3 regions of the Superficieibacter sp. BNK-5 genome follow, and region 2 is predicted to be linked to each of the others. Evidence: predicted binding sites of a transcription regulator. Region 2 holds the regulator's gene; each other region holds the start of a gene.
The links. The regulator PurR, encoded in region 2, represses purine synthesis genes. The targets are predictions, from matches to a motif close to CANGCAAACGTTTGCNTG.
Positions count from the first base shown of each region.

Region 1: purL (phosphoribosylformylglycinamidine synthase) is a predicted target of PurR. The motif match lies at 4,546-4,563, and genes of this name have one in related genera.
Region 3: pyrD (quinone-dependent dihydroorotate dehydrogenase) is a predicted target of PurR. The motif match lies at 5,163-5,180, and genes of this name have one in related genera.

Region 1 is NZ_CP179893.1:4,843,388-4,853,652, forward strand. Features, by position in the region: gene purL (phosphoribosylformylglycinamidine synthase) at 584-4,471, opposite strand; gene mltF (membrane-bound lytic murein transglycosylase MltF) at 4,728-6,266, shown strand; gene tadA (tRNA adenosine(34) deaminase TadA) at 6,269-6,799, opposite strand; gene yfhb (phosphatidylglycerophosphatase C) at 6,832-7,467, opposite strand; gene murQ (N-acetylmuramic acid 6-phosphate etherase) at 7,599-8,495, opposite strand; gene ACMGGS_RS23100 (MurR/RpiR family transcriptional regulator) at 8,604-9,452, shown strand; gene ACMGGS_RS23105 (YfhL family 4Fe-4S dicluster ferredoxin) at 9,509-9,769, shown strand; gene acpS (holo-ACP synthase) at 9,766-10,146, opposite strand; gene pdxJ (pyridoxine 5'-phosphate synthase) at 10,146-10,265, opposite strand, start outside.
Region 2 is NZ_CP179893.1:3,823,107-3,833,371, reverse strand. Features, by position in the region: partial or broken gene punR (DNA-binding transcriptional activator PunR) at 40-966, shown strand; gene purR (HTH-type transcriptional repressor PurR) at 971-1,996, opposite strand; gene ACMGGS_RS18310 (YnhF family membrane protein) at 2,295-2,384, shown strand; gene ACMGGS_RS18305 (MFS transporter) at 2,549-3,715, shown strand; gene sodB (superoxide dismutase [Fe]) at 3,754-4,335, opposite strand; gene ACMGGS_RS18295 (C40 family peptidase) at 4,454-5,263, opposite strand; gene ACMGGS_RS18290 (Grx4 family monothiol glutaredoxin) at 5,607-5,954, shown strand; gene rnt (ribonuclease T) at 6,003-6,650, opposite strand; gene gloA (lactoylglutathione lyase) at 6,754-7,161, opposite strand; gene ACMGGS_RS18275 (alkene reductase) at 7,253-8,350, opposite strand; gene ACMGGS_RS18270 (TetR/AcrR family transcriptional regulator) at 8,409-9,005, opposite strand; gene ACMGGS_RS18265 (DUF1289 domain-containing protein) at 9,115-9,354, shown strand; gene ACMGGS_RS18260 (aldo/keto reductase) at 9,403-10,265, shown strand, end outside.
Region 3 is NZ_CP179893.1:3,203,807-3,214,071, forward strand. Features, by position in the region: gene pepN (aminopeptidase N) at 1-181, shown strand, start outside; gene ACMGGS_RS15305 (sodium:solute symporter family protein) at 411-1,922, shown strand; gene ACMGGS_RS15310 (glucosamine-6-phosphate deaminase) at 1,924-2,700, shown strand; gene ACMGGS_RS15315 (N-acetylglucosamine-6-phosphate deacetylase) at 2,693-3,847, shown strand; gene ACMGGS_RS15320 (ROK family protein) at 3,899-5,047, shown strand; gene pyrD (quinone-dependent dihydroorotate dehydrogenase) at 5,276-6,286, shown strand; gene ACMGGS_RS15330 (cell division protein ZapC) at 6,447-6,986, shown strand; gene ACMGGS_RS15335 (YcbX family protein) at 6,983-8,089, opposite strand; gene rlmKL (bifunctional 23S rRNA (guanine(2069)-N(7))-methyltransferase RlmK/23S rRNA (guanine(2445)-N(2))-methyltransferase RlmL) at 8,189-10,265, shown strand, end outside.

The DNA of each region.
Region 1 (10,265 bases), 1.0 Mb from region 2:
TGCCTAACTCGACGTTTCGCCCGATGGTTGATAAAGCGCAAGGCTATTATCAGAAGCTGGACGGCAGGCACCTTGTTGTGCGTCATTCGAGGTTTATGTAGCGCGTCCCGGAGGGGCTGACATAAGAAGGTGAATGAGCCACTGATTAATATTATGCAGCATACGTGCCAACATTGGAAATAATTTGTTATTACTATGTTTTATAAAGGGTTTATAGCAAAACAATATCTATTCATCGACGATGTTTTTTCAGCCAAAGTGTCGCCAAAAAACAACACCTGAAGTTAGCATTTTTTTAACATTATAAAATCAATAGCTTATGTGTCGCTATTAAGCGACACGCCTTAAGCACAATGTCGGGTTTTGCAGACACCTTTTCGCGATCAAACTCACACCAGGCCGCAGATTGATGAAAAACGTTATATCGTGGAATGATGCCCGGTGGCGCTGCGCTTACCGGGCCTACAGGTCACTGAGGGTTACGAATAACTAATTGATATTCATGAAATTGTAGGCCGGGTAAGGCGAAGCCGCCACCCGGCAAAAATACGCTGAAGCACCCGCTGCGAAGCCGCCTCCTCCTTTAACCCAACTGCTTACGTGCGTTGCGGAAAATACGCATCCACGGGCTGTCCTCGCCCCAGTTTTCCGGATGCCATGAGTTGCTGACGGTGCGGAAAACGCGCTCAGGGTGCGGCATCATAACGGTGACGCGCCCGCTTTCGCTGGTGACGGCGGTAATGCCGTTTGGCGAGCCGTTCGGGTTCGCCGGATAGGTTTCGGTCACCTTACCGAAGTTGTCCACATAGCGCAGCGCTACCAGCCCTTTGCTTTCAAGCGTCGCCAGATGCGCCGCATCACGCACTTCCACGCGCCCTTCCCCGTGCGACACAGCAATTGGCATCTGCGATCCTACCATGCCCTTTAGCAGTAGCGACGGGCTTTGCGTCACTTCCACCAGGCTAAAACGGGCCTCGAAGCGATCGGAGTGGTTACGCACAAAGCGCGGCCACTGTTCGCTGCCAGGGATCAGCTCACGCAGATTCGACATCATCTGGCAACCGTTGCAGACGCCAAGTGCCAGCGTTTGCGGACGGTGGAAGAACGTCTCGAACTCATCGCGCACGCGGTTATTAAAGAGAATGGATTTGGCCCAGCCTTCCCCTGCGCCCAGCACATCACCATAGGAGAAGCCGCCGCAGGCTACTAACGCCTGGAAGCTCTCCAGCCCGGTACGCCCTGCCAGCAGATCGCTCATATGCACATCAATGGCATCAAAACCGGCGCGGTGGAATGCCGCGGCCATTTCAACATGCGAGTTGACGCCCTGCTCGCGCAAGACGGCCACTTTTGGACGAGCACCGGTAGCGATGTAAGGCGCGGCAATATCCTCATTGAGATCAAACGAGAGCGTAACGTTGAGACCCGGATCGTTGTCGTGGCGCTTTGCCTCGTGCTCCTGATCGGCACATTCCGGGTTGTCGCGCAGGCGCTGCATCTGCCAGGTGGTCTCTGCCCACCAGAGGCGCAATGTGGTACGGCTTTCGCTAAAGACCGCCTGCTCACCCGCAGTAATGACAAAACGGTCGCCCGACACCGCCTGACCCAGGTAGTGAACACAATCGCCGAGACCATGCGCGTTCAGCACGCCCTCCACCGCCTCGCGCTCTGCGGCACGTACCTGAATGACCGCGCCCAGTTCTTCGTTGAACAGCGCCGCCAGGCGATCCTCACCGAGGCTGGCAATATCAGCCTCAATGCCACAGTGACCGGCAAAGGCCATTTCCGCCAGCGTAACCAGCAGTCCGCCGTCGGAACGGTCGTGGTAAGCCAGCAACTGACGCGCTGCCACCAGCGCCTGAATGGCATCGTAGAACCCTTTAAGCTGCTCAACGCTGCGCACATCGGCTGGCGTATGACCTAACTGACGGTAAACCTGCGCCAGTGCCGTGGCACCCAGCGCATTATGACCTTTACCCAGATCGATCAGCAGCAGGGCGTTATCTTCGAGCGAAAGCTGCGGCGTAATGGTCTGACGCACGTCTTCTACACGGGCAAACGCGGTGATCACCAGCGACAGCGGCGAGATCATTTCGCGCTGCTCGCTGCCTTCCTGCCAGCGGGTTTTCATTGACATGGAGTCTTTACCCACCGGGATGGTCAGCCCTAACGCCGGACACAGTTCTTCGCCCACCGCTTTTACTGCTTCATACAGACCGGCGTCTTCGCCCGGATGCCCGGCAGCGGCCATCCAGTTGGCAGAGAGCTTAATGCGCTTGATGTCGCCGATTTGGGTGGCGGCAATATTGGTCAGCGCTTCGCCGACCGCCAGACGCGCAGAGGCGGCGAAATCCAGCAGCGCCACCGGCGCACGTTCGCCCAGCGACATGGCTTCACCATAATAACTGTCGAGGCTGGCGGTGGTGACCGCGCAGTTAGCGACCGGTATCTGCCATGGACCGACCATTTGATCGCGCGCCACCATGCCGGTCACAGTACGGTCTCCAATCGTCACCAGGAAGGTTTTCTCTGCCACCGTCGGCAGATGCAGGACACGATTCACCGCCTCCGCGACGGTAATGTTCTGGCGATCAAAAGCATCACCCGCCGCTTTACGCGTCTGTACATCGCGGGTCATTTTCGGCGTTTTACCCAGCAGTACATCCAGTGGCAGATCGACAGGCTGATTATCGAAGTGACGGTCATTCATCGTCAGATGCAGCTCTTCAGTCGCTTCACCGATCACTGCATACGGCGCACGTTCGCGCTGGCACAGTTCGTCAAACAGTGAAAGCTGGTCAGCCGCCACCGCCAGCACATAGCGCTCCTGCGATTCGTTGCACCAGATTTCCAGCGGACTCATGCCGGGTTCATCGCTGAGCACATCGCGCAGTTCGAATTTACCGCCGCGCCCGCCGTCACTGACCAGTTCAGGCATGGCGTTAGACAAGCCGCCCGCGCCCACATCGTGAATAAAGAGGATCGGGTTGGCGTCGCCCAGTTGCCAGCAGCGGTCGATCACTTCCTGACAGCGGCGCTCCATTTCCGGGTTATCACGCTGCACTGAAGCAAAATCAAGATCCGCATCAGACTGCCCGGAGGCCATAGATGACGCCGCCCCGCCGCCCAGACCGATATTCATCGCCGGACCGCCGAGGACGATGAGCTTCGCTCCGACCACGATCTCGCCTTTCTGCACGTGATCGGCACGGATATTGCCGATCCCACCGGCCAGCATGATCGGCTTATGGTAACCGCGCAGTTCTTCACCGTTGTGGCTATTGACCTTCTCTTCGTAAGTACGGAAGTAGCCGTTCAGCGCCGGACGGCCAAATTCGTTGTTAAACGCCGCGCCGCCCAGCGGGCCATCGGTCATGATATCCAGCGCAGTGACAATACGTTCCGGCTTGCCGAAATCTTCTTCCCACGGCTGTTCAAAGCCGGGAATACGCAGGTTAGAAACGGAGAAGCCCACCAGCCCGGCTTTAGGTTTCGCACCGCGCCCGGTCGCCCCTTCGTCACGGATTTCACCGCCTGAACCGGTTGCCGCGCCGGGCCACGGAGAGATCGCCGTGGGGTGGTTATGGGTTTCGACCTTCATCAGGATATGCGCATCTTCCTGGTGGAAGTCATAGCGCCCGGTTTTATGGTCGGCAAAGTAGCGGCCCACCGCCGAACCTTCCATAACCGCGGCATTGTCTTTATACGCCGACAGCACGAAGTCCGGGGTTTTCTCAAAAGTGTTTTTGATCATCTTAAACAGCGATTTCGGCTGCTGTTCACCGTCGATGACCCAGTCGGCGTTAAAAATCTTGTGGCGGCAGTGCTCGGAGTTAGCCTGCGCAAACATATACAGTTCGATATCGTTGGGATTGCGGCCCAGTTTAGTGAAGGCAGCGTGCAGATAATCAATCTCATCATCCGCCAGCGCCAGCCCAAGGCGCAGGTTAGCGTCGGCCAGTGCCTGACGCCCTTCCCCCAGCACATCGACGCTGGTCACCGGTGTCGGCTGGTGATGCGCAAACAGCTGTTCCGCTTCTTCCTGCGAGGTAAACACGGTCTCCATCATGCGATCGTGGAGTTCTGCGGCAACCGTCTGCCACTGTTCAGCCGTCAGCGTTGACGCTTCGACATAATATGCCACGCCGCGTTCAAGGCGATTAATCTGCTGTAAACCGCAGTTGTGAGCGATGTCGGTGGCTTTAGAAGACCAGGGAGAGATGGTGCCCGGACGTGGCGTCACCAGCAGCAGTTTTCCTGAAGGGGTATGACTATTGAGATGCGGGCCGTAGGTCAGCAAACGCTCAAGTTGGGCGTGCTCTTCCGCCGTCAGCGGTGCGTTAAGATCGGCAAAATGGACGTACTCAGCGTAAAGGGTGCTTACCGGCAGGTTGAACGCCTGAAAGCGTGCCAGCAGTTTATTCATTCGGAATGCCGACAGTGCAGGCGAACCACGCAGAATTTCCATCATAATCTCTCGTCTTCTCAGTTTTCAGTGTGCGCAAGGGGGGAAAACGGGCGTCATTATAAAGAATAGTGAGCCATGACGAAACCGTTTGCGTCGAAATTAAATGCCTTTCCATTTTTAACATTCAGTGTGGCACATGGCCTGAAAAAGTTGCCAGACGGCGTAATGTTAAGCAAAATGCCGCTCTTTCTGAAACATCCGCTCACATTATACGGGCCGTGAAACCTCAGGGCCAGGCACAGCGAAGAGAATTAACTATTTGAAAAAATTAAAGATTAATTACCCGCTGTTGGGCATTGCTGCGCTGCTACTGTTCGTGGCCCTGTCAGCCGCATTTGTCTGGCATCACTGGCCGGAAAACCGTATTGCAGCGATAAAGGCGCGCGGCGAACTGCGTATCAGTACCGTCACTTCGCCGATGACCTACATCAACATTAACGGCAAAGTCGAAGGTTTTGATTACGAGCTGGCGCAGCAGTTTGCCGACGAGCTTGGCGTGCGCCTGAAAGTGACGGTCAGGCCAACCATCGGTCAACTGTTTGATGACCTTGATAACGGTAAGGCCGATATTCTGGCCGCCGGTCTGGTATGGAATAGCGAGCGGGCAAAACATTATCAGCCCGGTCCACCCTACTCCTCTGTTTCACAGCAGCTGGTTTACCGGGTGGGAAACACTCGTCCACGTTCGCTGGCGGCCATTGATGCCAGCCAGCTCACCATCGCCCCGGGTCATGCGGTCATCAACGATCTGCGTGAAATGAAGGCAAAGAAGTTTCCGGATCTTAACTGGACGGTCGACGATAAACGTAGCAGCCAGGTTCTGATGGAAGATGTGGTGGCGGGGCGGATTGACTATACCATTGCCGATTCCGGAGCCATCAGCCTCTTCCAGCGCGTCCATCCGGAACTGGCGGTGGCGCTGGACGTGACCGATGAACAGCCTGTCACCTGGTTTAGCGTGCAGGATGACGATAAAACGCTGTCCGAGGCGATGCGTGTTTTCTTTGGTAAGACGAGCACAGAGGGAGTTATTGCGCGTCTGGAAGAGAAGTATCTCGGTCACGGCCAGGATTTTGACTATGTCGATACCCGCTCATTCCTGCGGGCGATTGACAGCACCCTGCCGGATTTCCAGCCGTTGTTTGAGAAGTATGCTGACAGTATTGACTGGCGTTTACTGGCCGCCATCTCTTATCAGGAGTCGCACTGGGACCCGCTGGCGACGTCGCCGACCGGGGTACGCGGTATGATGATGCTGACCCGCAATACGGCGCAAAGCCTGGGCTTAAGCGATCGCACCGACGCCGAGCAAAGTATCAGCGGCGGGATGCGCTATCTGCGGGAGCTGATCGGCAAGGTGCCGGAGACCGTACCGGAAAACGAACGGATCTGGTTTGCGCTAGCGGCATACAATATGGGCTACGCGCATATGCTGGATGTCAGGGCATTAACCGCAAAACAAAACGGCAATCCCGATAGCTGGGCAGAGGTCAAACAGCGTTTACCGCTGCTGGCTCAGAAACCCATTTATAGCAATCTGACCTACGGTTATGCGCGGGGACATGAAGCCTATGCGTTTGTGGAAAACATCCGTAAGTATCAAATCAGTCTGGTGGGCTATTTGCTGGAGAAAGACCGGTTAACGGAAAAAGCGCTCCAGCTTTCGCAGGCTTATCCGGTGGTGCCTGCCGATACGCTGGTACAGGAAGCGCCGCCTGTTGTGCCGTTCTTATCAATGCTTAACAAGAACGCTACGTCTGCGAAAGCAACGATTCTCACTGAAGGTGCACGGCGCTAGTTCTACCCTTTTTCTGCCTGCTTGAGGGCTTTCTTGACCTGCCGGCGATGACGGAAAAAATCGCTGAGCAGCGCGGCGCATTCTTCCCCCAGTACGCCCTCGGTAAATTCAACCCGGTGATTCATGCCGGGATGATGCAGCACATCCATTAACGATCCGGCGGCCCCGGTTTTGGCGTCACGTGCGCCAAACACCAGGTGCCCGATACGGCTATGGACCATCGCCCCGGCGCACATTACGCACGGCTCCAGAGTGACATACAGCGTGGTATCGACCAGGCGATAGTTTTGTAGCACCAGTCCGCCCTGACGCAGGGCCATAATTTCCGCATGCGCGGTCGGATCGTGACGCCCTATCGGCCGGTTCCAGCCCTCGCCTATGACCTGATTATCATGCACCAGTACCGCACCGACCGGCACTTCGCCCTCGTCCCAGGCCCGTTGAGCCAGCGTCAGCGCGTAACGCATCCAGTGTTCATGATTCAGTTTGTGGTCGGACAAAGCGGACACTCCAGAGATAAAAGCGGGGCGCATTATACACAGCCGTTATCTTTTAAACACCCTTCTCATTCGAGTTGCTGAAGCTTACCGAGCGGCGTGACGCGCCAGCGGTGCTGGCAGAAATAGAGCAAGGGGTTATCCTGTTTGCTGTCGCTGTAGCCACTGTACAGGCGCAGCGGCGTACCGATGCGACGCTCCAGTTGCGCGACCTTTTCATGGCCCAGGCAACGCATGGTCAGCACCCAGCCTCCATTACGCCGGGTGATCTGACTGGCGATAAGATTGACTCTCGGCAGCCAGGGCGTATCAATGTAGACCTGCTCAACCAGCGGCTGTGGCGATCCGGTGATTAACCAGACGTCGGCATCGGTACTGGTCAGATAGTCGGTTAATCGGTTATGTACGACGGGAAAGGCTGTGACGTGCTGGCGAAACCAGGCGACAAACTGGCTTTCCAGCCGTTTTAAGTGCGCTTCGCTATGGCCGAAGGTGCAGCCCCACAATAATAAGCTCATCGGCCAGCGCGCGGCGCGGCCTTTAACCAGCAGTGCGATGCCGATGAGCGGAAGTAAAGGCAGGACAAGCAGCGCATTTAAGGGTTGATGGCGCAGAAGATAGCGCAAGAAACTGCCGAACATATCCTGCTGATGCAGCGTTCCATCAAGATCAAAAAATACGACACGACGCTCGTTAGTTGCCAAACCTTACTCCTCAGGATCTTAAGCTGCGGTCGCCTGGCCACAATACGCCAGGCGGTAAATACTTTAATTAGCCTAACAGATAGATCCTGATTTTTCCGGTCCTGAGCGTCACAAGTTCCAGCTGTCAACCGTTAACGGGCTTCCAGCGCGGCGCGCAAAAAGCCGCGATGTTCCTCAAGCCGGGCGCGCGCACTCGCGGCATCCAGCCCGGTCAGCACCATCAGGATCGCGGGTTTCACCTCATGATCGGTCTGTTGTAACATCTGTTCCGCCTGCGTGCGCTCAATGCCGGTCGCTTCCATCAGCATCCGGCAGGCGCGGTCGACCAGCTTGATGTTAGAGGCTTTCATATCCACCATCAGGTTCTGATACACCTTGCCAAACTTCACCATCGCACCGGTCGAGATCATATTCAGCACCATTTTCTGTGCCGTACCGGATTTCAGGCGCGTAGAACCCGTCAGCGCTTCCGGGCCAACCACCGGAGAAATCGCGATGGCGGCTTCGCTGGCAATCGGCGAGGCGGGATTGCAGGAGATGGCGACGGTCGTGCAGCCGGTGGCTTTTGCATAGCGCAGCCCGCCAATCACGTATGGCGTGCGCCCGGAAGCAGCAATGCCAACCACCAGATCCTCCGCGGTCAGATTAAGCGCTTTCAGATCCTCTTCGCCGAGTTGCAGGCTATCTTCCGCGCCCTCCACCGCTTTCAGCAGCGCGCCGGGGCCGCCGGCAATCAGTCCCACCACCAGACCGTGCGGCACGCCAAATGTCGGAGGACATTCGGACGCATCCAGTACGCCCAGTCGACCGCTGGTGCCCGCGCCCATATAGATGACACGCCCTCCCGCCTGTAGCGCCATCGCTGCCGCATCGACGGCTTTTGCCACCTCATCCAGCACGGCAGCCACCGCTGGCGCGACCAGTGCATCTTCCTGATTTAGTAAGCTAACCATTTCACGCGTCGATACCCCGTCCAGCGCCATCGTTCGCGTGTTTCGGGTTTCAGAAATCAGCGAGCCAAGATTCATTTTGTCCCTCCAGAATATTTAATTCATAATAATCTGACTATATTGGAATATAATATTCAGACAGGCGAGCTTTTTTTCGTCAGAAACCTGTTATTCGCTGGAGAAGTTATGAACTGTTTGAGCCGTATTCGTCAGCGTTATCCGGCGCTTGCCCAGAGCGATAAAAAGCTGGCGGATTTTTTACTTTCTCACCCCAATGAGGCCCGGCATTTCAGCTCGCAGCAGCTTGCTCATGAAGCGGGCGTCAGCCAGTCCAGCGTAGTGAAATTTGCTCAGAAATTAGGCTTTAAAGGTTTTCCGGCCCTCAAGCTGGCGATTAGCGAAGCGCTGGCCAGCCATTCCCTTCCTCCTTCAATGCCAGTGCATAACCATATTCGCGGAGACGATCCCCTGCGCCTGGTGGGTGAAAAACTGATTGCCGAGAAACTCGCGGCGATGCACGCCTCGCTGGATATCAACAGCGAAGACAAGCTTCTGGAGAGCGTGCAGATACTGCGCGGCGCAAGGCGGATAATCCTGACCGGCATCGGTGCCTCCGGTCTGGTGGCGCGAAATTTTGGCTGGAAGCTGATGAAAATTGGCCTGAATGCGCTTATTGAACTGGATATGCACGCCCTGCTGGCGGTGGTGCAGGCGATGTCCTCCGACGATGTGCTGCTGGCGATTTCCTATACCGGCGAACGACGTGAAATTTGTCTGGCCGCTGAGGAAGCGCATCGGGTTGGCGCGAAGGTGTTTGCCATTACCGGATTTACGCTTAATACGCTCCAGCAACGCGCATCTCACACGCTTTATACTATTGCGGAAGAACAGGCCACCCGCAGCGCCGCCATCTCGTCCACCAGCGCGCAGATGCTGCTCACCGATCTGCTGTTTATGGCGCTGGTACAGCAGGATCTGGAGCACGCGCCGGATCGTATCCGCCAGAGCGAGGCGCTGGTGAAAAAACTGGTCTGAACAAAAGATCGGCGTATAATGCCCGCCCTGTTTGTGTTGCTTCTGAGAATTTCCTGATGGCGCTGTTAATTACCAAAAAATGCATTAATTGCGATATGTGCGAACCCGAATGTCCTAACGAGGCCATTTCAATGGGTGACAGCATCTATGTGATTAACAGCCAGCGCTGCACAGAATGCGTGGGACATTATGAGACGCCGACCTGCCAGAAAGTGTGCCCGATCCCCAATACCATTCTGAAAGATCCGGCACACATCGAAAACGAAGAACAGCTGTGGGACAAGTTTGTGCTGATGCACCATGCGGATAAAATCTAGCGCTCGATGATCACCGTGGCGCAGGCGTAATGACGTTCATCCGCCAGCGTGACATGCGTTGAGGTGACGCCCATCGTTTCTGCCAGACGCAGCGCCTCACCCCAGAATCGCAGGCGCGGTTTCCCCAGCTCGTCGTTGTACACTTCAAACTGATTAAACGCCAGACCGTTACGAATGCCGGTGCCGAAGGCTTTCGCTGCCGCTTCTTTGACCGCGAAACGCTTAGCCAGAAAACGCACCGGTTGCTGGTGCGCTTCCCAGATGGCCCATTCGTTATCGCTGAGCACCCGTCGCGCCAGGCGATCGCCGCTGCGGGAGATCACCGCCTCAATGCGGGCAATCTCCACGATATCGGTGCCTAAGCCGAGAATCGCCATTAACGACGCGCGTCCTGCATCAGGCGCTTCATTTCCACTACCGCCTCTTTCAGCCCGCTCATCACTGCCCGGCCAATAATCGCGTGCCCGATATTCAGTTCATGCATTTCCGGCAGTGC
Region 2 (10,265 bases):
ATATTTGCGTAGTGACGTCAAAAAATTTGCAGGCAGAAAATGTGGTCAGAATATTCCCTCGAAGTGATTGATGCGGTTGCCCGCAACGGCAGCTTTAGCGCAGCGGCGCAGGAGTTGCATCGTGTCCCGTCAGCAATCAGTTACACCGTGCGTCAGATGGAAGAGTGGCTGGGTGTGCCGCTGTTTGAGCGGCGGCATCGCGATGTGGAGTTAACCCCTGCGGGCAGCTGGTTTTTGAAAGAAGGACGCACTGTTATCAAAAAAATGCTGATCACCCGTCAGCAGTGCCAGCAAATCGCGAATGGCTGGCGCAGCCAGCTTCCCATTGCCGTTGATAACATCGTCAGGCCCGAGCGTACCCGGCAAATGATTGTCGATTTCTACCGCCATTTTCCTGATGTCGAGCTGATTGTTTTTCAGGAAGTGTTTAACGGCGTGTGGGATGCGCTGGCCGATGGGCGGGTTGAACTGGCTATCGGCGCAACCCAGGCCATCCCGGTCGGGGGGCGCTACGCGTTCCGGGATATGGGGATGCTGAGCTGGAATTGCGTTGTCGCCTGCGATCATCCCCTGGCCAAACAGCCGGGGCCGTTAAGCGACGATGAATTACGCAACTGGCCTTCCCTGGTTCGTGAAGATACCTCGCGCTCGTTGCCAAAACGCACGACCTGGCTGCTGGACAATCAAAAGCGGGTCGTGGTGCCAGACTGGGAGTCATCAGCGACCTGCATCTCGGCGGGTCTGTGTGCGGCGATGGTGCCTTCACATTTTGCCCGGCCATGGACCGATTCAGGCGACTGGACAGCGCTGGTCCTTGAGAACCCGTTTCCTGATGCGGCCTGCTGCTTAACCTGGCAGCAGAGCGATATCTCGCCTGCGTTAGGATGGCTGCTGGAGTATTTGGGGGATAGCGAAACGCTGAATAAAGAGTGGCTGCGGGACCCGGAAGAAACGGCTCCCGCAGGTTAACTTAACGGCGGTAGTCGACGAACGGACCGTCGGCTACCGAGCGGCGTTCAATCAGGCGAGGGTGAACCTCAATGGATTTTGATTCAACGCGCTTATTCACAATGCGATCCAGCAGGGTATTAAACGCGGCTTCGCCGAGGGAATCTTTCGGCTGGTGAATGGTCGTCAGCGCCGGCGTAAAGAAACGCGCGTTGCGCACGTTATCGTAGCCAATCACTGAAATATCCTGCGGCACGCGCAGGCCCATCTCGTCGGCGGCACATAATGCCCCCATCGCCATGATATCGCCCCCGCAGAAGACGGCGGTCGGGCGAGGGGACTGATTAAGGATCTGTTGCATCGCCTGATAGCCGGATTCCGGTTCGAAATCACCCTGCACGATCCACTGCTCGGGGATCTTCACCTGGATTTCGTCCATCGCTTTCATAAACCCGGCCAGACGTCCGGCACCGGTATTACGCTCCAGCGGGCCTGGAATAATACCGATATCACGATGGCCGCGTTCGATCAGATAACGCCCGGCCATATAGCCACCTTTAAAGGCATTATCAATCACCGAGTCGGTAAAGTCCGCTTTTGATTCGCCCCAGTCCATCACCACCATCGGAATGTGACGATACTCTTCGAGCATGCTTAATAGCGATTCGGGATATTCAGAGCACATGACCAGCAGGCCATCGACGCGTTTTTGCGCCATCATCGACAAATAGGCGCGCTGTTTTTCAATATCGTTCCATGCGTTGCCGAGGATCAGGGTATAGCCTTTCTTGAAGCAGCTTTTTTCAACCGCTTCAATAATTTCGGCAAAATAGGCCGCTTCGCTGCTGGTCGCCAGCAGGCCAATCGACTTGGTATGATTAACCTTCAGGCTGCGCGCAACCGCGCTGGGAGAATAGTGAAGTTCCTTTATTGCCGCCCACACTGCATTACGCGTATCTTCAGCAACAAAACGGGTTTTGTTGATAACGTGTGACACAGTTGTAGTGGAAACGTTTGCGCGTTTCGCGACATCTTTAATTGTTGCCATTACATCTTACTCCGGACCCTGGCCTGAACGCCTGCAAATGGGAGGGTAAACGTTTGCCTTCACACACCCCTGGCGCAATTTTGTGAGCATTGCTTTAGGTCGGGAAAACGACACAGAACGTCAGGTGGGGGTCAATGGCTGGTACGCTTATAATTAAGCGTGGAATTTTGGCCGATCCTGATGAAAAGGGAAAGAGAAAAAATGTATATCAATCTAAATCCTGCAAGATTTTCGTCCTTAAGTGTGTAAAAATGAACAGGCTCACTTTTCGCAGGGTCATAACAAGGAGTAAAAATTGATGAGTGCCGATCTTAAGTTTTCTCTGGTAACGACCATTATTGTGCTGGGTTTGATCGTCGCCAGCGCGTTGGTTGCCGTATTACATTGAGTTATCCGGGGGAGAGCCTTCTCCCTCAGCCCCTTCTCCGATTTTGCACTTATCAGCAAAACGCTTTTGCATTTTGCCTCACTTTTGTTTTTTTGTGATTAATGTCATGCTTTTGGCTTCTTTGCGTCGTGTCATGGTGATGGCGGCCAAAACGGAGTCTGTTCATGAAAGTTAATTTTCCCCTGCTGGCGCTGGCTATCGGTGCGTTTGGTATCGGCACCACTGAGTTTTCTCCGATGGGGTTATTGCCCACGATTGCCAGAGGGGTGGATGTTTCTATTCCAACCGCCGGTATGCTCATCAGCGCCTATGCGATTGGCGTGATGGTTGGTGCGCCGATCATGACGTTACTGTTATCCCACCGCGCCCGGCGTAACGCGTTGATTTTTCTGATGGCGATTTTTACCCTCGGCAATGTGCTCTCAGCGATTGCGCCTGATTACACCACCCTGATGCTTTCCCGTATTGTTACCAGCCTTAACCACGGTGCGTTCTTTGGTCTGGGGTCAGTGGTTGCCGCAAGCGTGGTGCCAAAACATAAACAGGCCAGCGCCGTCGCGACCATGTTTATGGGACTCACCATTGCTAACATCGGCGGCGTTCCGGCGGCGACCTGGCTGGGTGAAGCGATTGGCTGGCGAATGTCCTTTTTTGTAACTGCGGGTCTGGGGGTTATCGCCATGTTGAGCCTGTGGTTCTCGCTGCCGAAGGGCAGTGCAGGAGAGCGACCCAACGTGCGGCAGGAACTGACGGTGCTGCTGCGCCCGCAGGTTCTTAGCGCGCTGCTGACGACCGTGCTGGGGGCCGGGGCGATGTTTACCCTCTACACCTATATCGCTCCGGTTCTGTATAGCCTGTCTGCCGCGACGCCGCTTTTTGTCACCGCGATGCTGGTACTGGTGGGGATTGGGGTCTCCATCGGCAATTATCTTGGCGGGAAGTTTGCCGATCGGTCAGTGAATGCCACGTTGAAAGGTTTTCTGCTGCTGTTGATTGCGATCATGCTGGCGATCCCGCTGCTGGCACGCAATGAGTTTGGCACGGCGTTCAGTATGCTGGTATGGGGTGCCGCGACATTTGCTGTGGTTCCCCCGCTGCAAATGCGCGTCATGCGCGTGGCCAGCGAAGCGCCGGGCTTATCCTCGTCGGTGAATATCGGGGCGTTTAATCTCGGCAATGCTTTAGGGGCGATGGCCGGTGGAGCGGTGATCTCCGGCGGGCTGGGGTATAGTTTTGTTCCGGTAATGGGGGCAATTATTGCGGGTCTGGCACTGCTGGTGGTGTTCTTTTCCGCCCGCCAGCCCGCGCGTGAAGCCTGCGCCAGCCGTTAAGCGATAGCGCAGAAGGCAAACGCCTTCTGCGCATTGACTCAGGCTGCCAGATTTTGTGCCACAAAAGGCCAGTTAACCAGCGCCCAGAAATGCTCCAGATAACCCGGACGGGCATTGCGGTAGTCAATATAGTAGGCGTGTTCCCAGACATCCACGGTCAGCAACGGTGTGTCACTGGTAGTCAGCGGCGTGCCGGCGTTAGACGTAGACGCAATCGCCAGACTGCCGTCCGCTTTTTTGACCAGCCACGTCCAGCCTGAACCAAAGTTCTTAATTGCCGCATCGGTAAACTGCTTTTTAAATGCCTCTACGCTGCCAAAGGACTGGCTGAGCGCATTTGCCAGCTCACCCGCAGGTTCGCCACCAGCCGCAGGGGCCAGGCAGTTCCAGTAAAATGTATGATTCCACACCTGCGCCGCATTATTAAACATGCCGCCTTCAGCGCCGCGAACGATCTCTTCCAGGGATTTATTTTCCCAGTCCGTGTCTTTGATAAGCGCATTGAGGTTGGTGACGTAGGTCTGATGATGTTTGCCGTGATGATAAGCGAGGGTTTCCGCGGAAATATGCGGTTCCAGCGCGTCTTGTGCATATGGTAATGCAGGTAATTCGAACGACATTGCGATACTCCTTTTTTATTTTGATAACTTAATATCCACATATTAAGCGTGGGTATATTAACAAAATAATGGAGTCGTAACAAAGGCTTATCCTGCTGAGCGAGCAGCAGGATAACGATTAACGGATGGTTTTGGGCGTCATCACCCGGCGCGCACCAACGTAGTGGCGTACCCAGTAATCTTCACTCAACGACGAGATTTGGATGTCCTGGCCACTACGCGGAGACTGAATAAATTTACCGTTGCCAACGTAAACGCCGACGTGATCGGCGGTGCCGCGTCCCTGAGTGCGGAAGAAGACCAGATCGCCACTTTCGAGGCTGCTGCGCTCAATCGGCGCGGCATCACGCAGATGATACATTTCGTTAGCCGTGCGCGGGATGGGGATTTTGACCAGATCTTTATAGGCGTAATAAACCAGACCGCTGCAATCAAACCCGGTACGGGGTGACGAGCCGCCCCAGTGATAGGGTTTGCCAATCTGATTCATTAATTTGGACATGGCCGTTTTCTGCGCTTTCTGCATACGGACTTTGTGAACTTCACTCAACGCCAGCGGTTTGGCTGAGGCATTGAGACATTTATTCTTATAACCTTTACGCACCGTACATTTTTTATCTGCCAGTTTTACGGCAGCCGTTTTGGTGGATTTGGTTTTATCACGTCTGGATTTACTGGAGGTGAGGGCCGTTTTGGTTTTCGTTTTGCTGGCACTTTTACTGGGTTTTGTAGCTGTTTTATTAACGGTCTTGCTGGTTTTTTTACTGGTCGTCTTACTTTTCGTCTTTTTTTCTGAGACTTTTGCCAAATGCGTTTTCTGTATGGCAGACGCTCTCGTCTGCTCAGAAGCCTGAGCAAGTGGTGAAAAAGCAAGCGATGTAAACAGTAAAGCACAGAGCGTGATCGAGACTTTATTTATCCGCGCCACTGAGCACTCCCCTGGTTCGGGCAGGCATGAAGATATGCCTGCGCATGATGATGACAAAAAGCCAGTCGATTCTAATGCATAAAAAGCCTGAAAGTTAATAGTCTTTTTGCATCTAAAATACTGATTCGTTACCGAGCGCAAAAAAAATCACACGTTGGCGGGCAAACTGCGCACAGTTTGTGCGATTAATTTGTGTCATCAATAATAAAACGGTATTGATAAAGCATCTTTTGGCTTCAGACGATAGAATAATAGCGAGTGAATAAAATGTTATTTTCGGTCCGGAGCCTGAAACGCTACAATGACAGACTACTGCCGTAAAAGAAGTTAAGGAAGCATGACAATGAGTACGACAATTGAAAAAATTCAGCGTCAGATCGCTGAAAACCCGATTCTGCTGTACATGAAAGGTTCACCGAAATTACCGAGCTGTGGTTTCTCTGCTCAGGCCGTGCAGGCGCTCTCCGCCTGTGGCGAGCGTTTTGCCTATGTTGATATCCTGCAAAACCCGGATATCCGCGCAGAACTGCCGCAGTACGCGAACTGGCCGACCTTCCCGCAGCTGTGGGTGGACGGTGAACTGGTTGGCGGCTGCGACATCATTATTGATATGTATCAGCGCGGCGAACTGCAGTCACTGATCAAAGAGACTGCTGCCAAACAGGCGACTGACGGCACCGACGCTCAGTAAGCTATCGGCAAAAATAAAAAAGCGACTCCTGAGTCGCTTTTTTTATCACTATTGTTCACTCGCGACGGGTAGCGGCCAGCCGCCAAGACGTTTCCAGCGATTAACGATTTCGCAAAACAGCAGCGCGGTTTGTTCCGTGTCATAAAGGGCGGAATGTGCCTGCGTACTGTCAAAATCAAGCCCGGCGGTAGCGCAGGCTTTGGACAGGACCGTTTGCCCCAGTGCCAGCCCGCTTAACGAGGCGGTATCGAAGGTGACGAAAGGGTGGAACGGGTTACGCTTCAGCGATGCGCGCTCGGCAGCGGCCATCATGAAGCTATGGTCGAAGGTCGCATTGTGCGCCACCATAATTGCCCGGTTACAGCCCTGATCTTTAATGCCTTTACGCACCGCTTTGAAAATCGCATGCAGCGCGTCATGTTCGCTGACGGCTCCGCGCAGCGGATTGGTGGGATCGATACCGTTAAATGCCAGTGCTTCAGGCTGTAAATTTGCCCCTTCAAAAGGCTCAACGTGAAAATGCAGCGTCGTGTCCGGCATCAGCCAACCGTGTTCATCCATTTTCAGGGTAATAGCAGCGACTTCGAGTAGCGCATCCGTTTTGGCGTTGAATCCAGCCGTTTCGACATCAATGACGACAGGATAAAAACCACGAAAACGGTCGCACAGACCAGTCAGTTGAGCGTTATCGGACATCAGTATCTCTTAGTAGAAAAAAGTAGCGCGCATTATGGCAAATTTTGCCCGGGGTTGCAGTATGCGAAGAGAAAAGGGTGGGCCAGAACAGGCCCACCGGCAATTAATCGCCCAGACCTTTACCTGCGTCTTTGGCTTCAATCAGCTCAATTTTGTAACCATCCGGATCTTCCACAAAGGCGATGACGGTCGTACCGCCTTTAACCGGACCCGCTTCACGCGTTACGTTACCGCCGTTCTGACGAATTTTTTCGCAAGCTTCAGCCGCATCATCAACACTTAGCGCAATATGCCCATAGGCTGTACCCAGATCGTAACGGTCAGTGCCCCAGTTATAGGTCAGCTCAATCACCGCCTCTTCGCTTTCCGGGCCGTAGCCGACGAAGGCGAGGGAGTATTTATATTCCGGGTTTTCGCTGGTACGCAGCAACGACATGCCAAGGACGTTAGTGTAGAAATCGATAGAGCGTTGCAGGTCGCCAACACGGAGCATAGTGTGAAGTAAGCGCATCTCATCCTCTCAGTTAAAAGTTTGTCTTTTCATTTCAATCAGAAACGTTGTTTTAGTATAGCGGCGGATCCTTGCCGCTATCAATGCGGGATTACAAAGAGGGATAATCGGTATAGCCTTCAGCGCCGCCGCCATAGAAACTGTCCGGGCGTTGCGGGTTCAGTTCTGCTTTACGTGCCAGGCGCTCGACCAGATCCGGGTTGGCGATGTAATCACGACCGAAAGCGACTGCATCAATCAGACCCTTGGCGATCAGGGTTTCGGCTTTCTCCGGCGTATAGGCACCAGCACCGATAATCGCGCCATCAAAACGCTCGCGGACTTTCTGACGGAACGCCTCGGTATACGGTTGACCGCCTGCCCAGTCGGGTTCAGACATATGCAAATACGCAATGCCGCGCTTGTTCAGTTCTTCAATCAGATACTGGGCATCTTCTTCTTCATTCGGACCGTTATCCGTATTCTGGAACGTGCCGACGGGTGAAACGCGGATGCCAATACGGTCGGCACTCCACTCTTTACTGACAGCATCAATCACTTCCAGCACCAGACGAGCACGACTTTCTACGCTGCCGCCGTACTGATCGGTGCGATGGTTGGAAGAGGGAGACAGGAACTGATGCAGCAAATAACCGTGCGCTGAGTGCAGTTCAACCAGATCGAAACCTGCATCGCGGGCATTAGCCACAGCCTGACGGAAATCATCGACGATACCCGGAATTTCACTGGTTTCCAGCGCGCGCGGGGTGGAGGTATCGACCCGGATCGCGTGGCCGTTTTCATCACGCAGCGAAGTACGCGTACCGGCGTTTAGCGCTGACGGCGCGACGGGAGCCTGTCCATCAGGCTGAATGCTGCTGTGCGAAATGCGCCCGGTATGCCAGAGTTGCACGGCAATACGCCCATCTTCAGCGTGAACTCCGGCGGTAATTTTCTGCCATGCCGCGATTTGTTCGGCACTGTGCAGGCCCGGTGCGCCTGCATAGCCTTTCGCCTGTGCGGAGATCTGTGTTGCCTCAGAGATAATCAGCCCGGAGCTGGCACGCTGGCGATAATATTCGCCCATCAGCGGCGTCGGAATATCACCCGGTTCAATGCTGCGCAGACGGGTAAGGGGAGCCATAAAGACCCGATTGGGAACAGTAATCGCACCCACTTTTAGGGGGGTAAACAGCTTTTCGGTTGTCATATTCACTCCTGAGTAGACCGGTCGTCTTGAAAAAAAGGAAATAAAAAAGCGCCTGTCATTATTCAGGCGCGGCAATAATGGTTTTGACATGCGCCAGCGCGCTTTCCAGTGGAATAGCACTGCGCGACATTTTGGCCTGCAAATTCGCCCCCAGCCATAAAGAGTAGAGCACCTGCGCCTGAGTATGGGCGTCACCTGAAAATGTCAGGCTGTGTTCTTCACGCCCTTGCTCCAGCGCCTGAGCCAGCAGCGAAATAATCATGCTGACGCCCTCATTCATCTCAGAACGCATATCTTCCGATAAATCGCATACTTCCGCAGACAGTTTTACCGTCAGGCAGCCGCTGATGGTGCCGTGCTGGCAAAACTGTTCAATCGTTTGCTGATACCACGCCAGCAAGCGGGCGCGGGACGAGCCGGGCGCGGTGAAAAAATGCTGATTAAGCGCCAGCTGATAGCCAGCGTAATGCCGGTGCAGCATGGCAACACCAAACGCCTCTTTCGAGCGAAAATAGTGATAGAACGAGCCTTTGGGGACCTGAGCCGTCTTTAAAAGCTCACTCAATCCCATACCGGTAAAGCCGCGATGCATGCAAAGCTGCTCGCCAGTGGCAAGGATATGTTCGCGGGTGTCATGTTCAGTATGTCTGGTCATGGCGCTACTGTAATAGACCAGTCGGTCTAATGCAACCCACCATTTTAAGTTGCGCGTTCAGCGATGAGCGTCTTCAATAACAGTTATTATTCACACACGGGAGGTATTCGTGGCAGAACAACTGGAGTTTTTCCCGCTGCAAAGCCCTTGCCGTGGCATCTGTCAGGTGGATGAACGCGGATTTTGTCGCGGCTGTATGCGCAGTCGGGAGGAGCGTTTTAACTGGCAGCATTTCAGTGATGCGCAAAAACAGCAGGTGCTGCGCCTGTGCCGCCAGCGTTTACTGCGTAAATTACGCGCAAACAAACCCGCCTCCGATGAAGAACCGCAGCAACCCTCACTTTTTTAATAACGTAATTACGTATACTCAATGAAATTCTTTGTTGAGGAAAATATGATGGTTCAACGTATTACCATGGCTCCGCAAGGGCCGGAATTTTCACGTTTTGTGATGGGCTACTGGCGGTTAATGGACTGGAAAATGTCCGCGCAGCAACTGGTCAGTTTTATCGAGGCGCACCTTGAACTGGGAATAACCACCGTCGATCATGCCGATATTTACGGTGGCTATCAGTGTGAAGCCGCCTTTGGCGAGGCGCTAAAACTCGCGCCGCATTTACGTGAGCAGATGGAAATTGTCTCCAAATGTGGGATAGCCATCACTGCCCGACCGGAAAACACGCTGGGGCACTACATAACCGATCGCGACCACATTATCCGCAGTGCCGAACAGTCGCTGAAAAATCTGGCGACCGACCGTCTGGATTTATTGCTGATCCATCGTCCCGACCCTCTGATGGACGCGGATGACGTCGCGGAGGCTTTTCTGGCTTTGCATCAGAGCGGAAAAGTACGTCATTTTGGGGTATCTAACTTTACGCCTCGTCAGTTCACCCTCCTGCAATCTCGCTTGCCGTTCACTCTGACCACCAATCAGGTCGAAATCTCTCCGGTGCACCAGCCGCTACTGCTTGATGGCACATTAGATCAGCTTCAGCAGTTGCGCATTCGCCCAATGGCGTGGTCATGCCTGGGGGGCGGGCGTTTATTTAATGACGAATCGTTCAGACCATTACGTGATGAGCTGACGAAAGTGGCACAGGAAGTCAATGCCGACAGCATTGAACAGGTGGTTTATGCCTGGATCCTACGCTTACCGTCGCTGCCGCTGCCGATTATTGGCTCCGGCAAAATCGAGCGCGTGCGCTCGGCCATCGCCGCTGAGCAACTGCAACTGACCCGTCAGCAGTGGTTCCGCAT
Region 3 (10,265 bases), 620 kb from region 2:
GCTGACCGAGCTGAACAGCCGTAACCCGCAGGTGGCTTCGCGGCTGATCGAACCGCTAATCCGTCTGAAACGCTATGACGAAAAACGTCAGACATTGATGCGTTCCGCGCTGGAGCAGTTGAAAAACCTGCCGGATCTATCCGGTGATTTGTACGAGAAAATTGTTAAAGCGCTGGCCTGATCGCGCTTCGTTATCCATCCAGCCGGGCAAACATGACGTTGCCCGGTTTTTTTACGCCCTGAAAACCGTGTCACCCATAAATTAATTCCTTCATTCACGTAACGAGAAAACGATCACAAAATCGCCAGTGAAGATCTGTCACATTCAATTGGTCCTAATTAAGGACTAATTGGCGAGAACATCCGCATACCTTTACCAGCAGGGGAAAAGCCCCTTAATGGAGTTCGGGATGAATGCTCTTGATTACAGTGTAATGGCGCTTTACGCGCTAATGATTGTGGTAATAACGCTGTGGGCGATGCGGCGGGTTGACAGCACGCGAGACTTTTTTGCCGCCGGTGGCAAAATGCCGTGGTGGCTATCAGGCGTATCCCACCATATGTCAGGCTACAGTGCGGCAGTATTTGTCGCCTATGCTGCGGTGGCCTATAACGCCGGAATTACGATCTATTTCTGGTGGGCGCTGCCTATCGCGATAGCCGTGCTTATCGGCGCATGGATTTTCGCCCCGCGCTGGGCACGCCTGCGTATTCATATGAATATCGAATCGCCGATGGAGTATCTCGCCACGCGTTATAACCTGCCCACGCAGCAGGTTCTGGCCTGGAGCGGCGTGCTGCTCAAGACCTTTGATGTGGGCGCGAAGTGGGCGGCTATCGCCATTATTATCAATGTCTTTACCGGGCTTGATCCCATCATTGGCATGTGTATTTCCGGTGCGTTGAGTATGTTCTATACCGTGATGGGCGGTTTATGGGCGGATGCCTGTAACGATTTTGGCCAGTTTATCGTCCAGTTTATCGCGGCTATCGTGATGGTGGTGGCCGTGGCGATGCACCTCGGCGGGTTTGGCGAGCTGTTAAGCATTTTTGACCGATTGCCAGCGCACCATACGCAAATTATTCAGGAACCCTATACGCTCGGATTTATTCTTGCTTATCTGGTCATCTATACATTGAGCTATAACGGAGGAACATGGAATCTGGCACAGCGCTTTATTGCCTCTCCCGGTGGGCGCGACGCGCGTAAGGCCGCGCTGTTATCATCCGCGCTGTATCTTATCTGGCCACTGGTACTGTTTTTGCCGATGTGGGCGGCCCCGCTTATTTATCCCGATATTAGCGATCCTTCGCGCTCTTACTCAGTCATGGCAATGGATTTACTGCCTAACGGGCTGATTGGGCTGGTGCTTATCGCCATGTTTACCCATACACTCTCCATGACCTCGTCGGATGCAAATGCGATTACGGCAGTGGTGACGCGTGACATTCTGCCTGTCATGTTGCCTAAAAAGTTTAAACGCGGTCAAACGTCACTTTTGGTTGCGCGCACAACGGCCTTTTTGTTCATCATCACCACGTTGATTATCGCTGTTAACGCTTCCCGCTTTGGTGGCGTGTTATCCCTGCTGGTAATCTGGTTTGGTGGGCTGGTAGGACCTATTTCCATTCCAATGTTGTTAGGCTTATTGCCATGGTGTAAACGCAGCGGTAGCGCCGCCGCCATCGTGAGCTGGGCGACAGGGATTAGCGCATTTTTCATCGTTAAGTTTGTCCTGACCGATGCCAGCACTGCCATGACAGTCGCCGCGCCCGTGCTTTCATCGCTGGTGGTGTATGTGGTCTTTGGCTGGCTACGACCGTCCGCCGTGCGACCCGAGGTAGAACAAATGCTGGCTGCACTCAATAAAGAAGCCGATCGGCTTTCGGTTAAAAGAACAGCTACATCACAGGAGGTGTAACATGACAACGCTTCTTCAGAAAGCAAAAGTTGAAAACCTTGACGTCCTGCGTTTTACCAGCCGTCAGGCGATGGGGGAAGCCGCCGGGGAAGCGGTCGCAGGCTGGCTGCGCACTCGCCTTGCGTTTCAACCACAGGTGCGGATGATATTCGCCGCCGCGCCTTCGCAATCGGAATTCCTCGCCACATTAACGCAGGCTGAAGGTATCGACTGGTCACGTGTCACCGTTTTTCATATGGATGAATATATTGGGCTGGAGGCAAAGGCTCCCCAGCGCTTCAGTCGTTTTTTATGCGACGCTCTGTTTGATCGGGTGAAGCCAGGGAATGTTCATTTAATTGAGGGGCAGGGGGATACTCAGGAAATCTGCCGACACTATACGCAGTTACTGGCTGAAGCGCCGATTGACGCAGTATGCCTGGGCATTGGTGAGAATGGTCATCTGGCATTTAACGATCCGCCAGTAGCGGATTTTAACGATCCGGCCATTATTAAGCCCGTCGAGCTTGACGAGATTTGCCGCCAGCAGCAGGTTAACGATGGCTGCTTTGCTCGTCTGGAAGACGTCCCCACCCGGGCGTTGACGTTGACTATTCCCGCGTTGATGCAGGCGGCCCGTCTCTTTTGCATCGTGCCGGGAGCCACGAAACGTCAGGCGGTTGCCAGCACATTGTACGATCCGATCACCGTCGCGTGTCCGGCGACGATCCTGCGCCAGCATGCCGACTGCACGCTATATACCGATGCCGATGCCTGTGCGGAGGTGACCGTTGACTAATAATGTATTGCACGCGCGTGATTACCGGACGTTACATCCGGTCGCCGTGAAAATAGCGCAGGGGAGAATTTGTGCTATCGAACGTCTGGATACTGATGAGACGCTGCCCATCATTGCCCCCGGTCTGGTCGATCTTCAGGTCAACGGTTTTCAGGGAATCGATTTTAATCATTATCCCTTTAGCGACGAGCAGGTAGAAGAGGCCGTGCGTCTGCTGTGGCGGGAGGGGGTGACCAGTTGGTTACCGACGGTGATCACCGCCGATGCAGAAACCATCGGCAACGCCATGAGCGTGCTGGCTCAGGCGTGTGAGCAGCGGTCGGTGGTGGAAGAAGCGATAGCAGGTATTCATCTTGAAGGCCCGTTTTTGTCGCCGCAGGACGGGCCGCGGGGAGCACACCCGCGCGATGCTATTTGCGCGCCGGCATGCTCGCTATTTGACGAGTGGCAGCGCCGCGCAAACGGGCGAATTCGTCTGTTGACCCTTTCCCCGGAATGGCCGCAGGCCGCGGCGTTTATTCGCAACTATCAGCACAGCGGCGTCCGGTTTTCCATCGGCCATACCGCCGCCTCCCCGGCGCAAATTGATGAGGCGGTTGAGGCCGGAGCGAGTATGTCTACGCACCTTGGCAACGGTGCGCATTTACAACTTCCGCGTCATCCGAATTATATCTGGCAACAACTGGCAGACGACCGACTGGCCTGCACTGTCATTGCCGATGGCGAACATCTGCCAGTGTCGGTATTGAAAGTATTTATGCGCGCTAAGGGAGAGCACATCATGCTGGTCAGCGATGTGACGCATTTTGCCGGGCTTGCGCCGGGAGAATATCAGGCCAATATTGGCGGACATGTCATTCTTCATCCTCACGGACGGCTGGCAATGCGTGATAACCCGCAGTTACTGGCCGGCTCGGCCCGTAGTCTGCTGGAGGGGGTTAATTACCTGTTGACCTCATCGCTTACTGATTTACAAACGGCGATTGAGATGGCTTCTTTGCGCCCGGCACGGCAGCTTAGCTTACCGCAGCAGGCAGGGCTTACCGTGGGCGCCCCAGCCGACTTGATTACGCTTTTCGAGCGTTCCGACGGTGGCGTGACGCTGACGGGATGCTGGAAAAAAGGGCAGAAAGTATGGGGTGACTAACTCAGCGCGACTGATAGACTGGAAACATCACCGTACTAACTGAGTCCAGTCATGAAAGAAACAGGGAAAGGGACGGCTATCCTGCGCATAAACAATGAAAAGCGAGTGATAGCCGCCCTGCGTCATCAGCAATTGACCTCCAGGCAGGATCTTTCCCGCCAGCTCAAACTGAGCAAAAATACCGTCTCGCTGATCGTTGACGATTTTATTGCTGCTGGCATCGTTGAAGAGCGTGAACCGTTCTCCTCCTCCGTGGCAGGAAGGCGCAAAATCGGTATTGCGCTACGTCCGGAGCGGCGGTTAAGTGCGGGGATCATGGTTGAGCGGCAGGGCGTTCATCTGCGGGTATGTGATGCCTTTTCTCAGGTGCTGGAAGAACGGACCTGGCAAACGGAGACCGCCGATCCGACGCGTTTGCTTGCTGAACTCGGCAAACACTGCCAGCAACTGACTCGCGATTATCCGGCGCTGATTGGCATTGCGCTTGGCTTCCCGGGGATCATCGATCCGCAGCGCGGATGGATGCACCACTCCTCCCATCTTGGCTGGCAGGATGCCGATCTCTTCTCATCGTTGCAGCCGCAGGTTTCGGTGCCGTTATTGATTATGAATAACGTCAAGGCGGCGGCGTTGCTGTCCGTACAGCAGTTAAAATGCGATCCGACCAACAGTAATTTTTATTTGCGTATCGGCGAAGGGGTCGGCGGAGCGTTGGTCAAAGAAGGGGAAATTTATACCGGCAGTAGCTGGACCGCCGGGGAAGTGGGGCATCTGGTTATCGATCCGCGTGGGGGCCGTTGCTCCTGTGGCCGTAAAGGGTGCCTGGAAACGCTGATAAGTCAGCCAGCTATCCAGCAGCAACTGGCACAAAAAGCGCCCGGTCTTTGTTGGGAAAATCGTGCCAGCGCCCCTGATATTGTGAACACGATTATGGCGACCGCTGGCATGTATCTGGGACATGCGCTGGGTCAAATCATGCTGCTACTGAATCCTGGTGATATTGTGATTGATGGCCCCTGGAACTGCCATGAAGGGTTTGTTACCGCCGTGCGTCATAGCGCTAAGCAAAGCGCGCTGGATTTTACCGTGCAACGAACCCGCCTGCATTTTATTGAACAGCGGGTCGATCCGGCCAGGGGACTGGCGCTGGCGGTGCTGGAACAGCATGAGCGCGTTGATCCTCTTTCACCTGGCGCATGACCACTCCTCATAAACCCTACATCAATTCCCCCAGCGAGAATGCGGCAAAAGGGGGCCATTCCCGTAAATGATTCATCCGGCGAAAATCTCGCACAAAGAGGTGCTCGCACCGCGATAAGAAAACGTTTGCGTATAAACGGTCCTTTTTTGCCGCAGGTCAATTCCCTTTCTCCTGAATATCACCCATAATACGCCCCCGGTTTGCACACCGGGAATCCAGGAGAGTTCATGTACTACCCCTTCGTTCGTAAAGCCCTGTTCCAGCTCGATCCAGAGCGCGCTCATGAATTTACTTTTCAGCAATTACGCCGCCTTTCAGGAACACCACTGGAAGTGCTGGTGCGCCAGAGGGTGCCGCAAAAGCCAGTCACCTGTATGGGGCTGACGTTCAAAAATCCCCTCGGCCTGGCCGCCGGACTGGATAAGAATGGCGAATGCATCGATGCCCTGGGCGCAATGGGTTTCGGTTCGGTTGAAATCGGCACGGTCACGCCGCTGCCTCAGCCAGGCAATGATAAACCGCGGATCTTCCGGCTGGTGGAGGCCGAAGGTCTGATCAACCGCATGGGCTTCAATAATCTTGGCGTTGATAATCTGGTTGAGAACGTTAAAAAAGCGCATTTTGATGGCGTACTTGGGATTAATATTGGCAAAAATAAAGATACGCCAGTAGAACATGGTAAAGATGACTATCTGATTTGTATGGAAAAAGTCTATGCCTATGCCGGTTATATCGCGATTAATATTTCCTCGCCAAATACCCCCGGTCTGCGCACGCTGCAATACGGTGAGGCACTGGATGATTTATTAAGCGCGATAAAAAATAAGCAAAATGAACTTCAGGCGCGGCATCACAAATATGTTCCGATCGCAGTAAAGATCGCCCCGGATCTTTCTTCAGAGGAACTGATTCAGGTCGCCGATAGTTTATTACGCCATAATATCGATGGCGTTATTGCGACCAATACGACATTAGATCGATCTCTGATTCAGGGGATGAAGAATTGCGATGAAAGCGGTGGTTTGAGCGGCCGTCCATTACAGTTAAAAAGCACTGAAATTATCCGTATGCTGTCTGCGGAATTAAAAGGTCAATTGCCCATTATTGGCGTCGGCGGCATTGACTCGGTGATGGCTGCTCGCGAGAAGATGGCGGCAGGGGCTTCGCTGGTGCAAATCTACTCCGGATTTATTTTTAAAGGTCCACCGTTGATTAAAGACATCATTTCTCACATCTAATCCTGAATTTTGTGACCTGCCAGGGCTTTATTTTCAGCCCTGGTTGTTTTATATTCCCCTCTTGTTGCTTATTTATACGTTCTGGTCTTTATTATTAAAGCAACAAACGAAGCGGCAAAGGACGATGCCGAAATCAAAATCTGAAGGGGACAGGAACATAATGCGTATTAAACCCGACGATAACTGGCGCTGGTATTTCGACGATGAGCACGATCGAATGATGCTCGATTTAGCGAACGGCATGATTTTTCGCTCTCGCTTTGCCCGACGAATGCTAACGCCGGATGCCTTTGAATCCTCTGGCTTTTGTGTTGACGATGCCGCACTTTATTTCTCGTTTGATGAGAAATGCCGCGACCTCGATCTTAAAAAAGAACATCGTGCCGAACTGGTGCTTAATGCGCTGGTCGCCATTCGTTTTCTGAAACCACAAATGCCGAAAAGCTGGCACTTCACCTCGCATTCCTCCCACTGGATGCCCATGATGGGCGATGCCGCCTGTGTATGGCTTAGCGACTCACTAGAGCAGATTAATTTGCTGGTGGTTGAACCTGGCGATAATGCTACGCTCTGTCTGGTGGCTCAGCCCGGCGTAATGATTGCCGGGCGTACGATGCAGTTAGGGGATGCGATAAAAGTGATGAATGACCGACTCCGTCAGGTCGACTGTGTCAGTCACTATCTGGAGCATGCCGTTTAATTTTGCAGGCGTAGTGATGTTTTCGGCACGCAGCTACAGCACAGGATGGTTCCGTCCTGAGCGATAGCCCCTTTCCTTAATTCGCTCACCTCTCCCTCAACCAGACGAATGCGGCAGCTGCCACAGAGTCCGGCACGACAAGAGTAGGGCACGCGGATCCCCTGTTGTTCCAGTTGCTCAAGTAAGATCTGCTGATTATTACCGCTGAACGTTTGCCCCTGCCAGTCGATATCGACCGCCGCGTTCTCCTGCTGCGCAACGGCAATATTTTCAACGACCTCACCCGCGCCATACGGTCTGGCCGGGCCGGTAGCCAGAACGGTGATCTCATCGCCCACCCGAACGACGCCGCTATTACGGGCAATCAGATTTTGGCCAAAGTCGACATCGCCGTTGTCGGCAGTACGGAACGTTTGCAGGGTGGCCAGCGGTTCACCGGCGGGATGTTTCTGGCCTCGTTCGGGGCTGACGGTGGTTAATACGCAACGGCTACAGGGTTTAACGATGTCAAAAATCACCTCGCCGATGCGGATTGTTTTCCACGTATCTTCTTCCCACGGTTGCGCGCCCGCCACCACCAGATTAGGGCGAAACTGTTCCATCTTCACCCCGGCAGAGCAGCGGTTTTGCACCTCGCGCAGCGAGGCTTCACTGGTCAGCAGAAACGGAAAGCCATCGGCGAAGGACAGCGGCACCGCATCGAAGCGCTTAACGCGTCGCGTCGGCTCGGGTCCCACCCAGCGCAACTGGACCTCGCGGGCGAAAAAGCCTGAAAGCCAGCGGTTAATTTCCCCGGGGGCCACGAGTGCGGTAAAATGATTTCCCCATACCTCAGTGGGTTCGCCGTGGACGGCAAAATCGCTAAAACGCACCAGCGCGCTGCTGCCATCAGGTGCGGTAAGATGAAGTCCGTTATGCAGAGGCGCAGGCGTAAAGCGAACCATCTGTGGAAACTGACGGGCAGTAATGAACGTACCATCAGGTTCAGTGATCATAAAGATTCGGTCAAATGCCAGGCCGCTGATATCCGCAAGGGCATGCGACAGGCCAATGCCGCGCATGGATTTTACCGGATGAATGAAAAGTCTGGATAACGTGGCCACAACCTGCCCCTTATGCATGAAAATAAGCCCTCAACTTTATGACATAGCGTTGAGATTGGCTATAATGCGCAACAATTTTATTAGAGTAAAAGTGACGATATGAATTCTCTGTTTGCCAGTACGGCCCGTGGGCTGGAAGAGCTGTTAAAAACTGAACTGGAAGGGCTTGGTGCGGTGAATTGCCAGGTGGTCCAGGGTGGTGTCCACTTTGAAGGGGACGCGCGGCTCTTATATCAAAGCCTGATGTGGAGTCGTCTGGCGTCGCGCATCATGATGCCGCTCGGAGAATGCAGCGTTTACAGCGATCTCGACCTTTATCTTGGCGTACAGGCAATCCCGTGGACCGAGATGTTCAACCCTGAGGCGACCTTTGCGGTTCATTTCAGCGGTCTCAATGACAGCATTCGCAATAGCCAGTACGGGGCATTAAAAGTTAAAGATGCCATCGTCGATGCCTTTATGCGTAAAAACCTGCCGCGTCCGAACGTTGACCGTGAGTCTCCGGATCTGCGCATTAACGTCTGGCTGAATAAAGAAACGGCGCACATTTCCCTCGATCTCAGCGGTGACGGTCTGCACCTGCGCGGCTATCGCGATCGCACCGGCATGGCCCCCATCAAAGAAACGCTTGCCGCTGCCATCATAATGCGCTCCGGCTGGCAGCCGGGTACGCCGCTGCTGGATCCGATGTGCGGTTCGGGGACCTTACTGATTGAAGCCGCCATGCTGGCGACGGACCGTGCGCCGGGCCTGCATCGTGGACACTGGGGTTTTGGCGGCTGGGCGCAACACGATGAGGCGTTGTGGAAAGATGTTAAAGCCGAGGCGCAGACGCGCGCCCGTCAGGGACTGGCAGAGTATGGCTCACGTTTTTATGGCTCTGACGTTGACAGTAGAGTCGTTGAACTCGCGCGCGGCAATGCCCGCCGCGCCGGCGTTGGCGAACTGATTACCTTTGAAGCAAAAGATGTGGCGCAACTGACCAATCCGCTGCCGAAAGGACCTTACGGCACCGTGGTCAGTAACCCGCCTTACGGCGAGCGTCTGGAGAGTGAACCTGCGCTGATCGCGCTGCACAGCTTGCTGGGTCAGATCATGAAAAACCAGTTTGGCGGCTGGAATTTGTCGATGTTCAGCGCCTCGCCGGATCTGCTTAATTGCCTTCAGCTGCGCGCCGATCGCCAGTTCAAAGCCAAAAACGGCCCGCTGGACTGCGTGCAGAAAAACTATCACCTCGCCGAAACTACCGCTGAGAGTAAACCGGCCACGGTGGCGGAAGACTACGCTAACCGCTTGCGTAAAAATCTGAAGAAACTGGAAAAATGGGCGCGTCAGGAGGGGATTGAATGCTATCGCCTGTACGATGCCGACCTGCCGGAATATAACGTGGCGGTCGATCGCTACGGCGACTGGATCGTCATTCAGGAATACGCGCCGCCGAAAACCATCGACGAGCATAAAGCGCGTCAGCGCCTGTTTGATATTATCGCGGCAACGATCGCTGTCCTTAATATGGCACCGAATAAGCTGATCCTGAAAACCCGCGAACGGCAGAAAGGCAAAAATCAGTATCAAAAACTGAGCGAGAAGGGTGACTTCCTTGAAGTGAGCGAATACAACGCGAAGTTGTGGGTAAATCTGACCGACTATCTGGATACCGGTCTGTTCCTCGATCACCGCATTGCCCGCCGGATGTTGGGGCAGATGAGCAAAGGGAAAGATTTCCTCAACCTCTTCTCCTATACCGGCAGCGCCAGCGTTCACGCCGGGCTGGGCGGCGCACGCTCAACCACCACCGTCGATATGTCACGTACCTATCTGGAGTGGGCCGAACGTAACCTGCGCCTGAATGGTCTGACCGGGCGTCAGCATCGCCTGATGCAGGCTGATGTTCTGGGCTGGCTGGCCGACACCGATGAACAATTCGATCTGATCTTTATCGATCCGCCGACGTTCTCTAACTCTAAACGGATGGAAGAAACCTTTGACGTGCAGCGCGATCACCTGCGTCTGATGCGCGATCTCAAGCGCCTGCTGCGCAAAGGCGGCACCATCATGTTCTCTAACAACAAACGCGGTTTTCGCATGGATAACGACGGGCTGGCTGAGCTGGGACTGAAAGCACAAGAAATCACCCAAAAAACGCTGTCACAAGACTTTGCCCGCAATCGTCAGA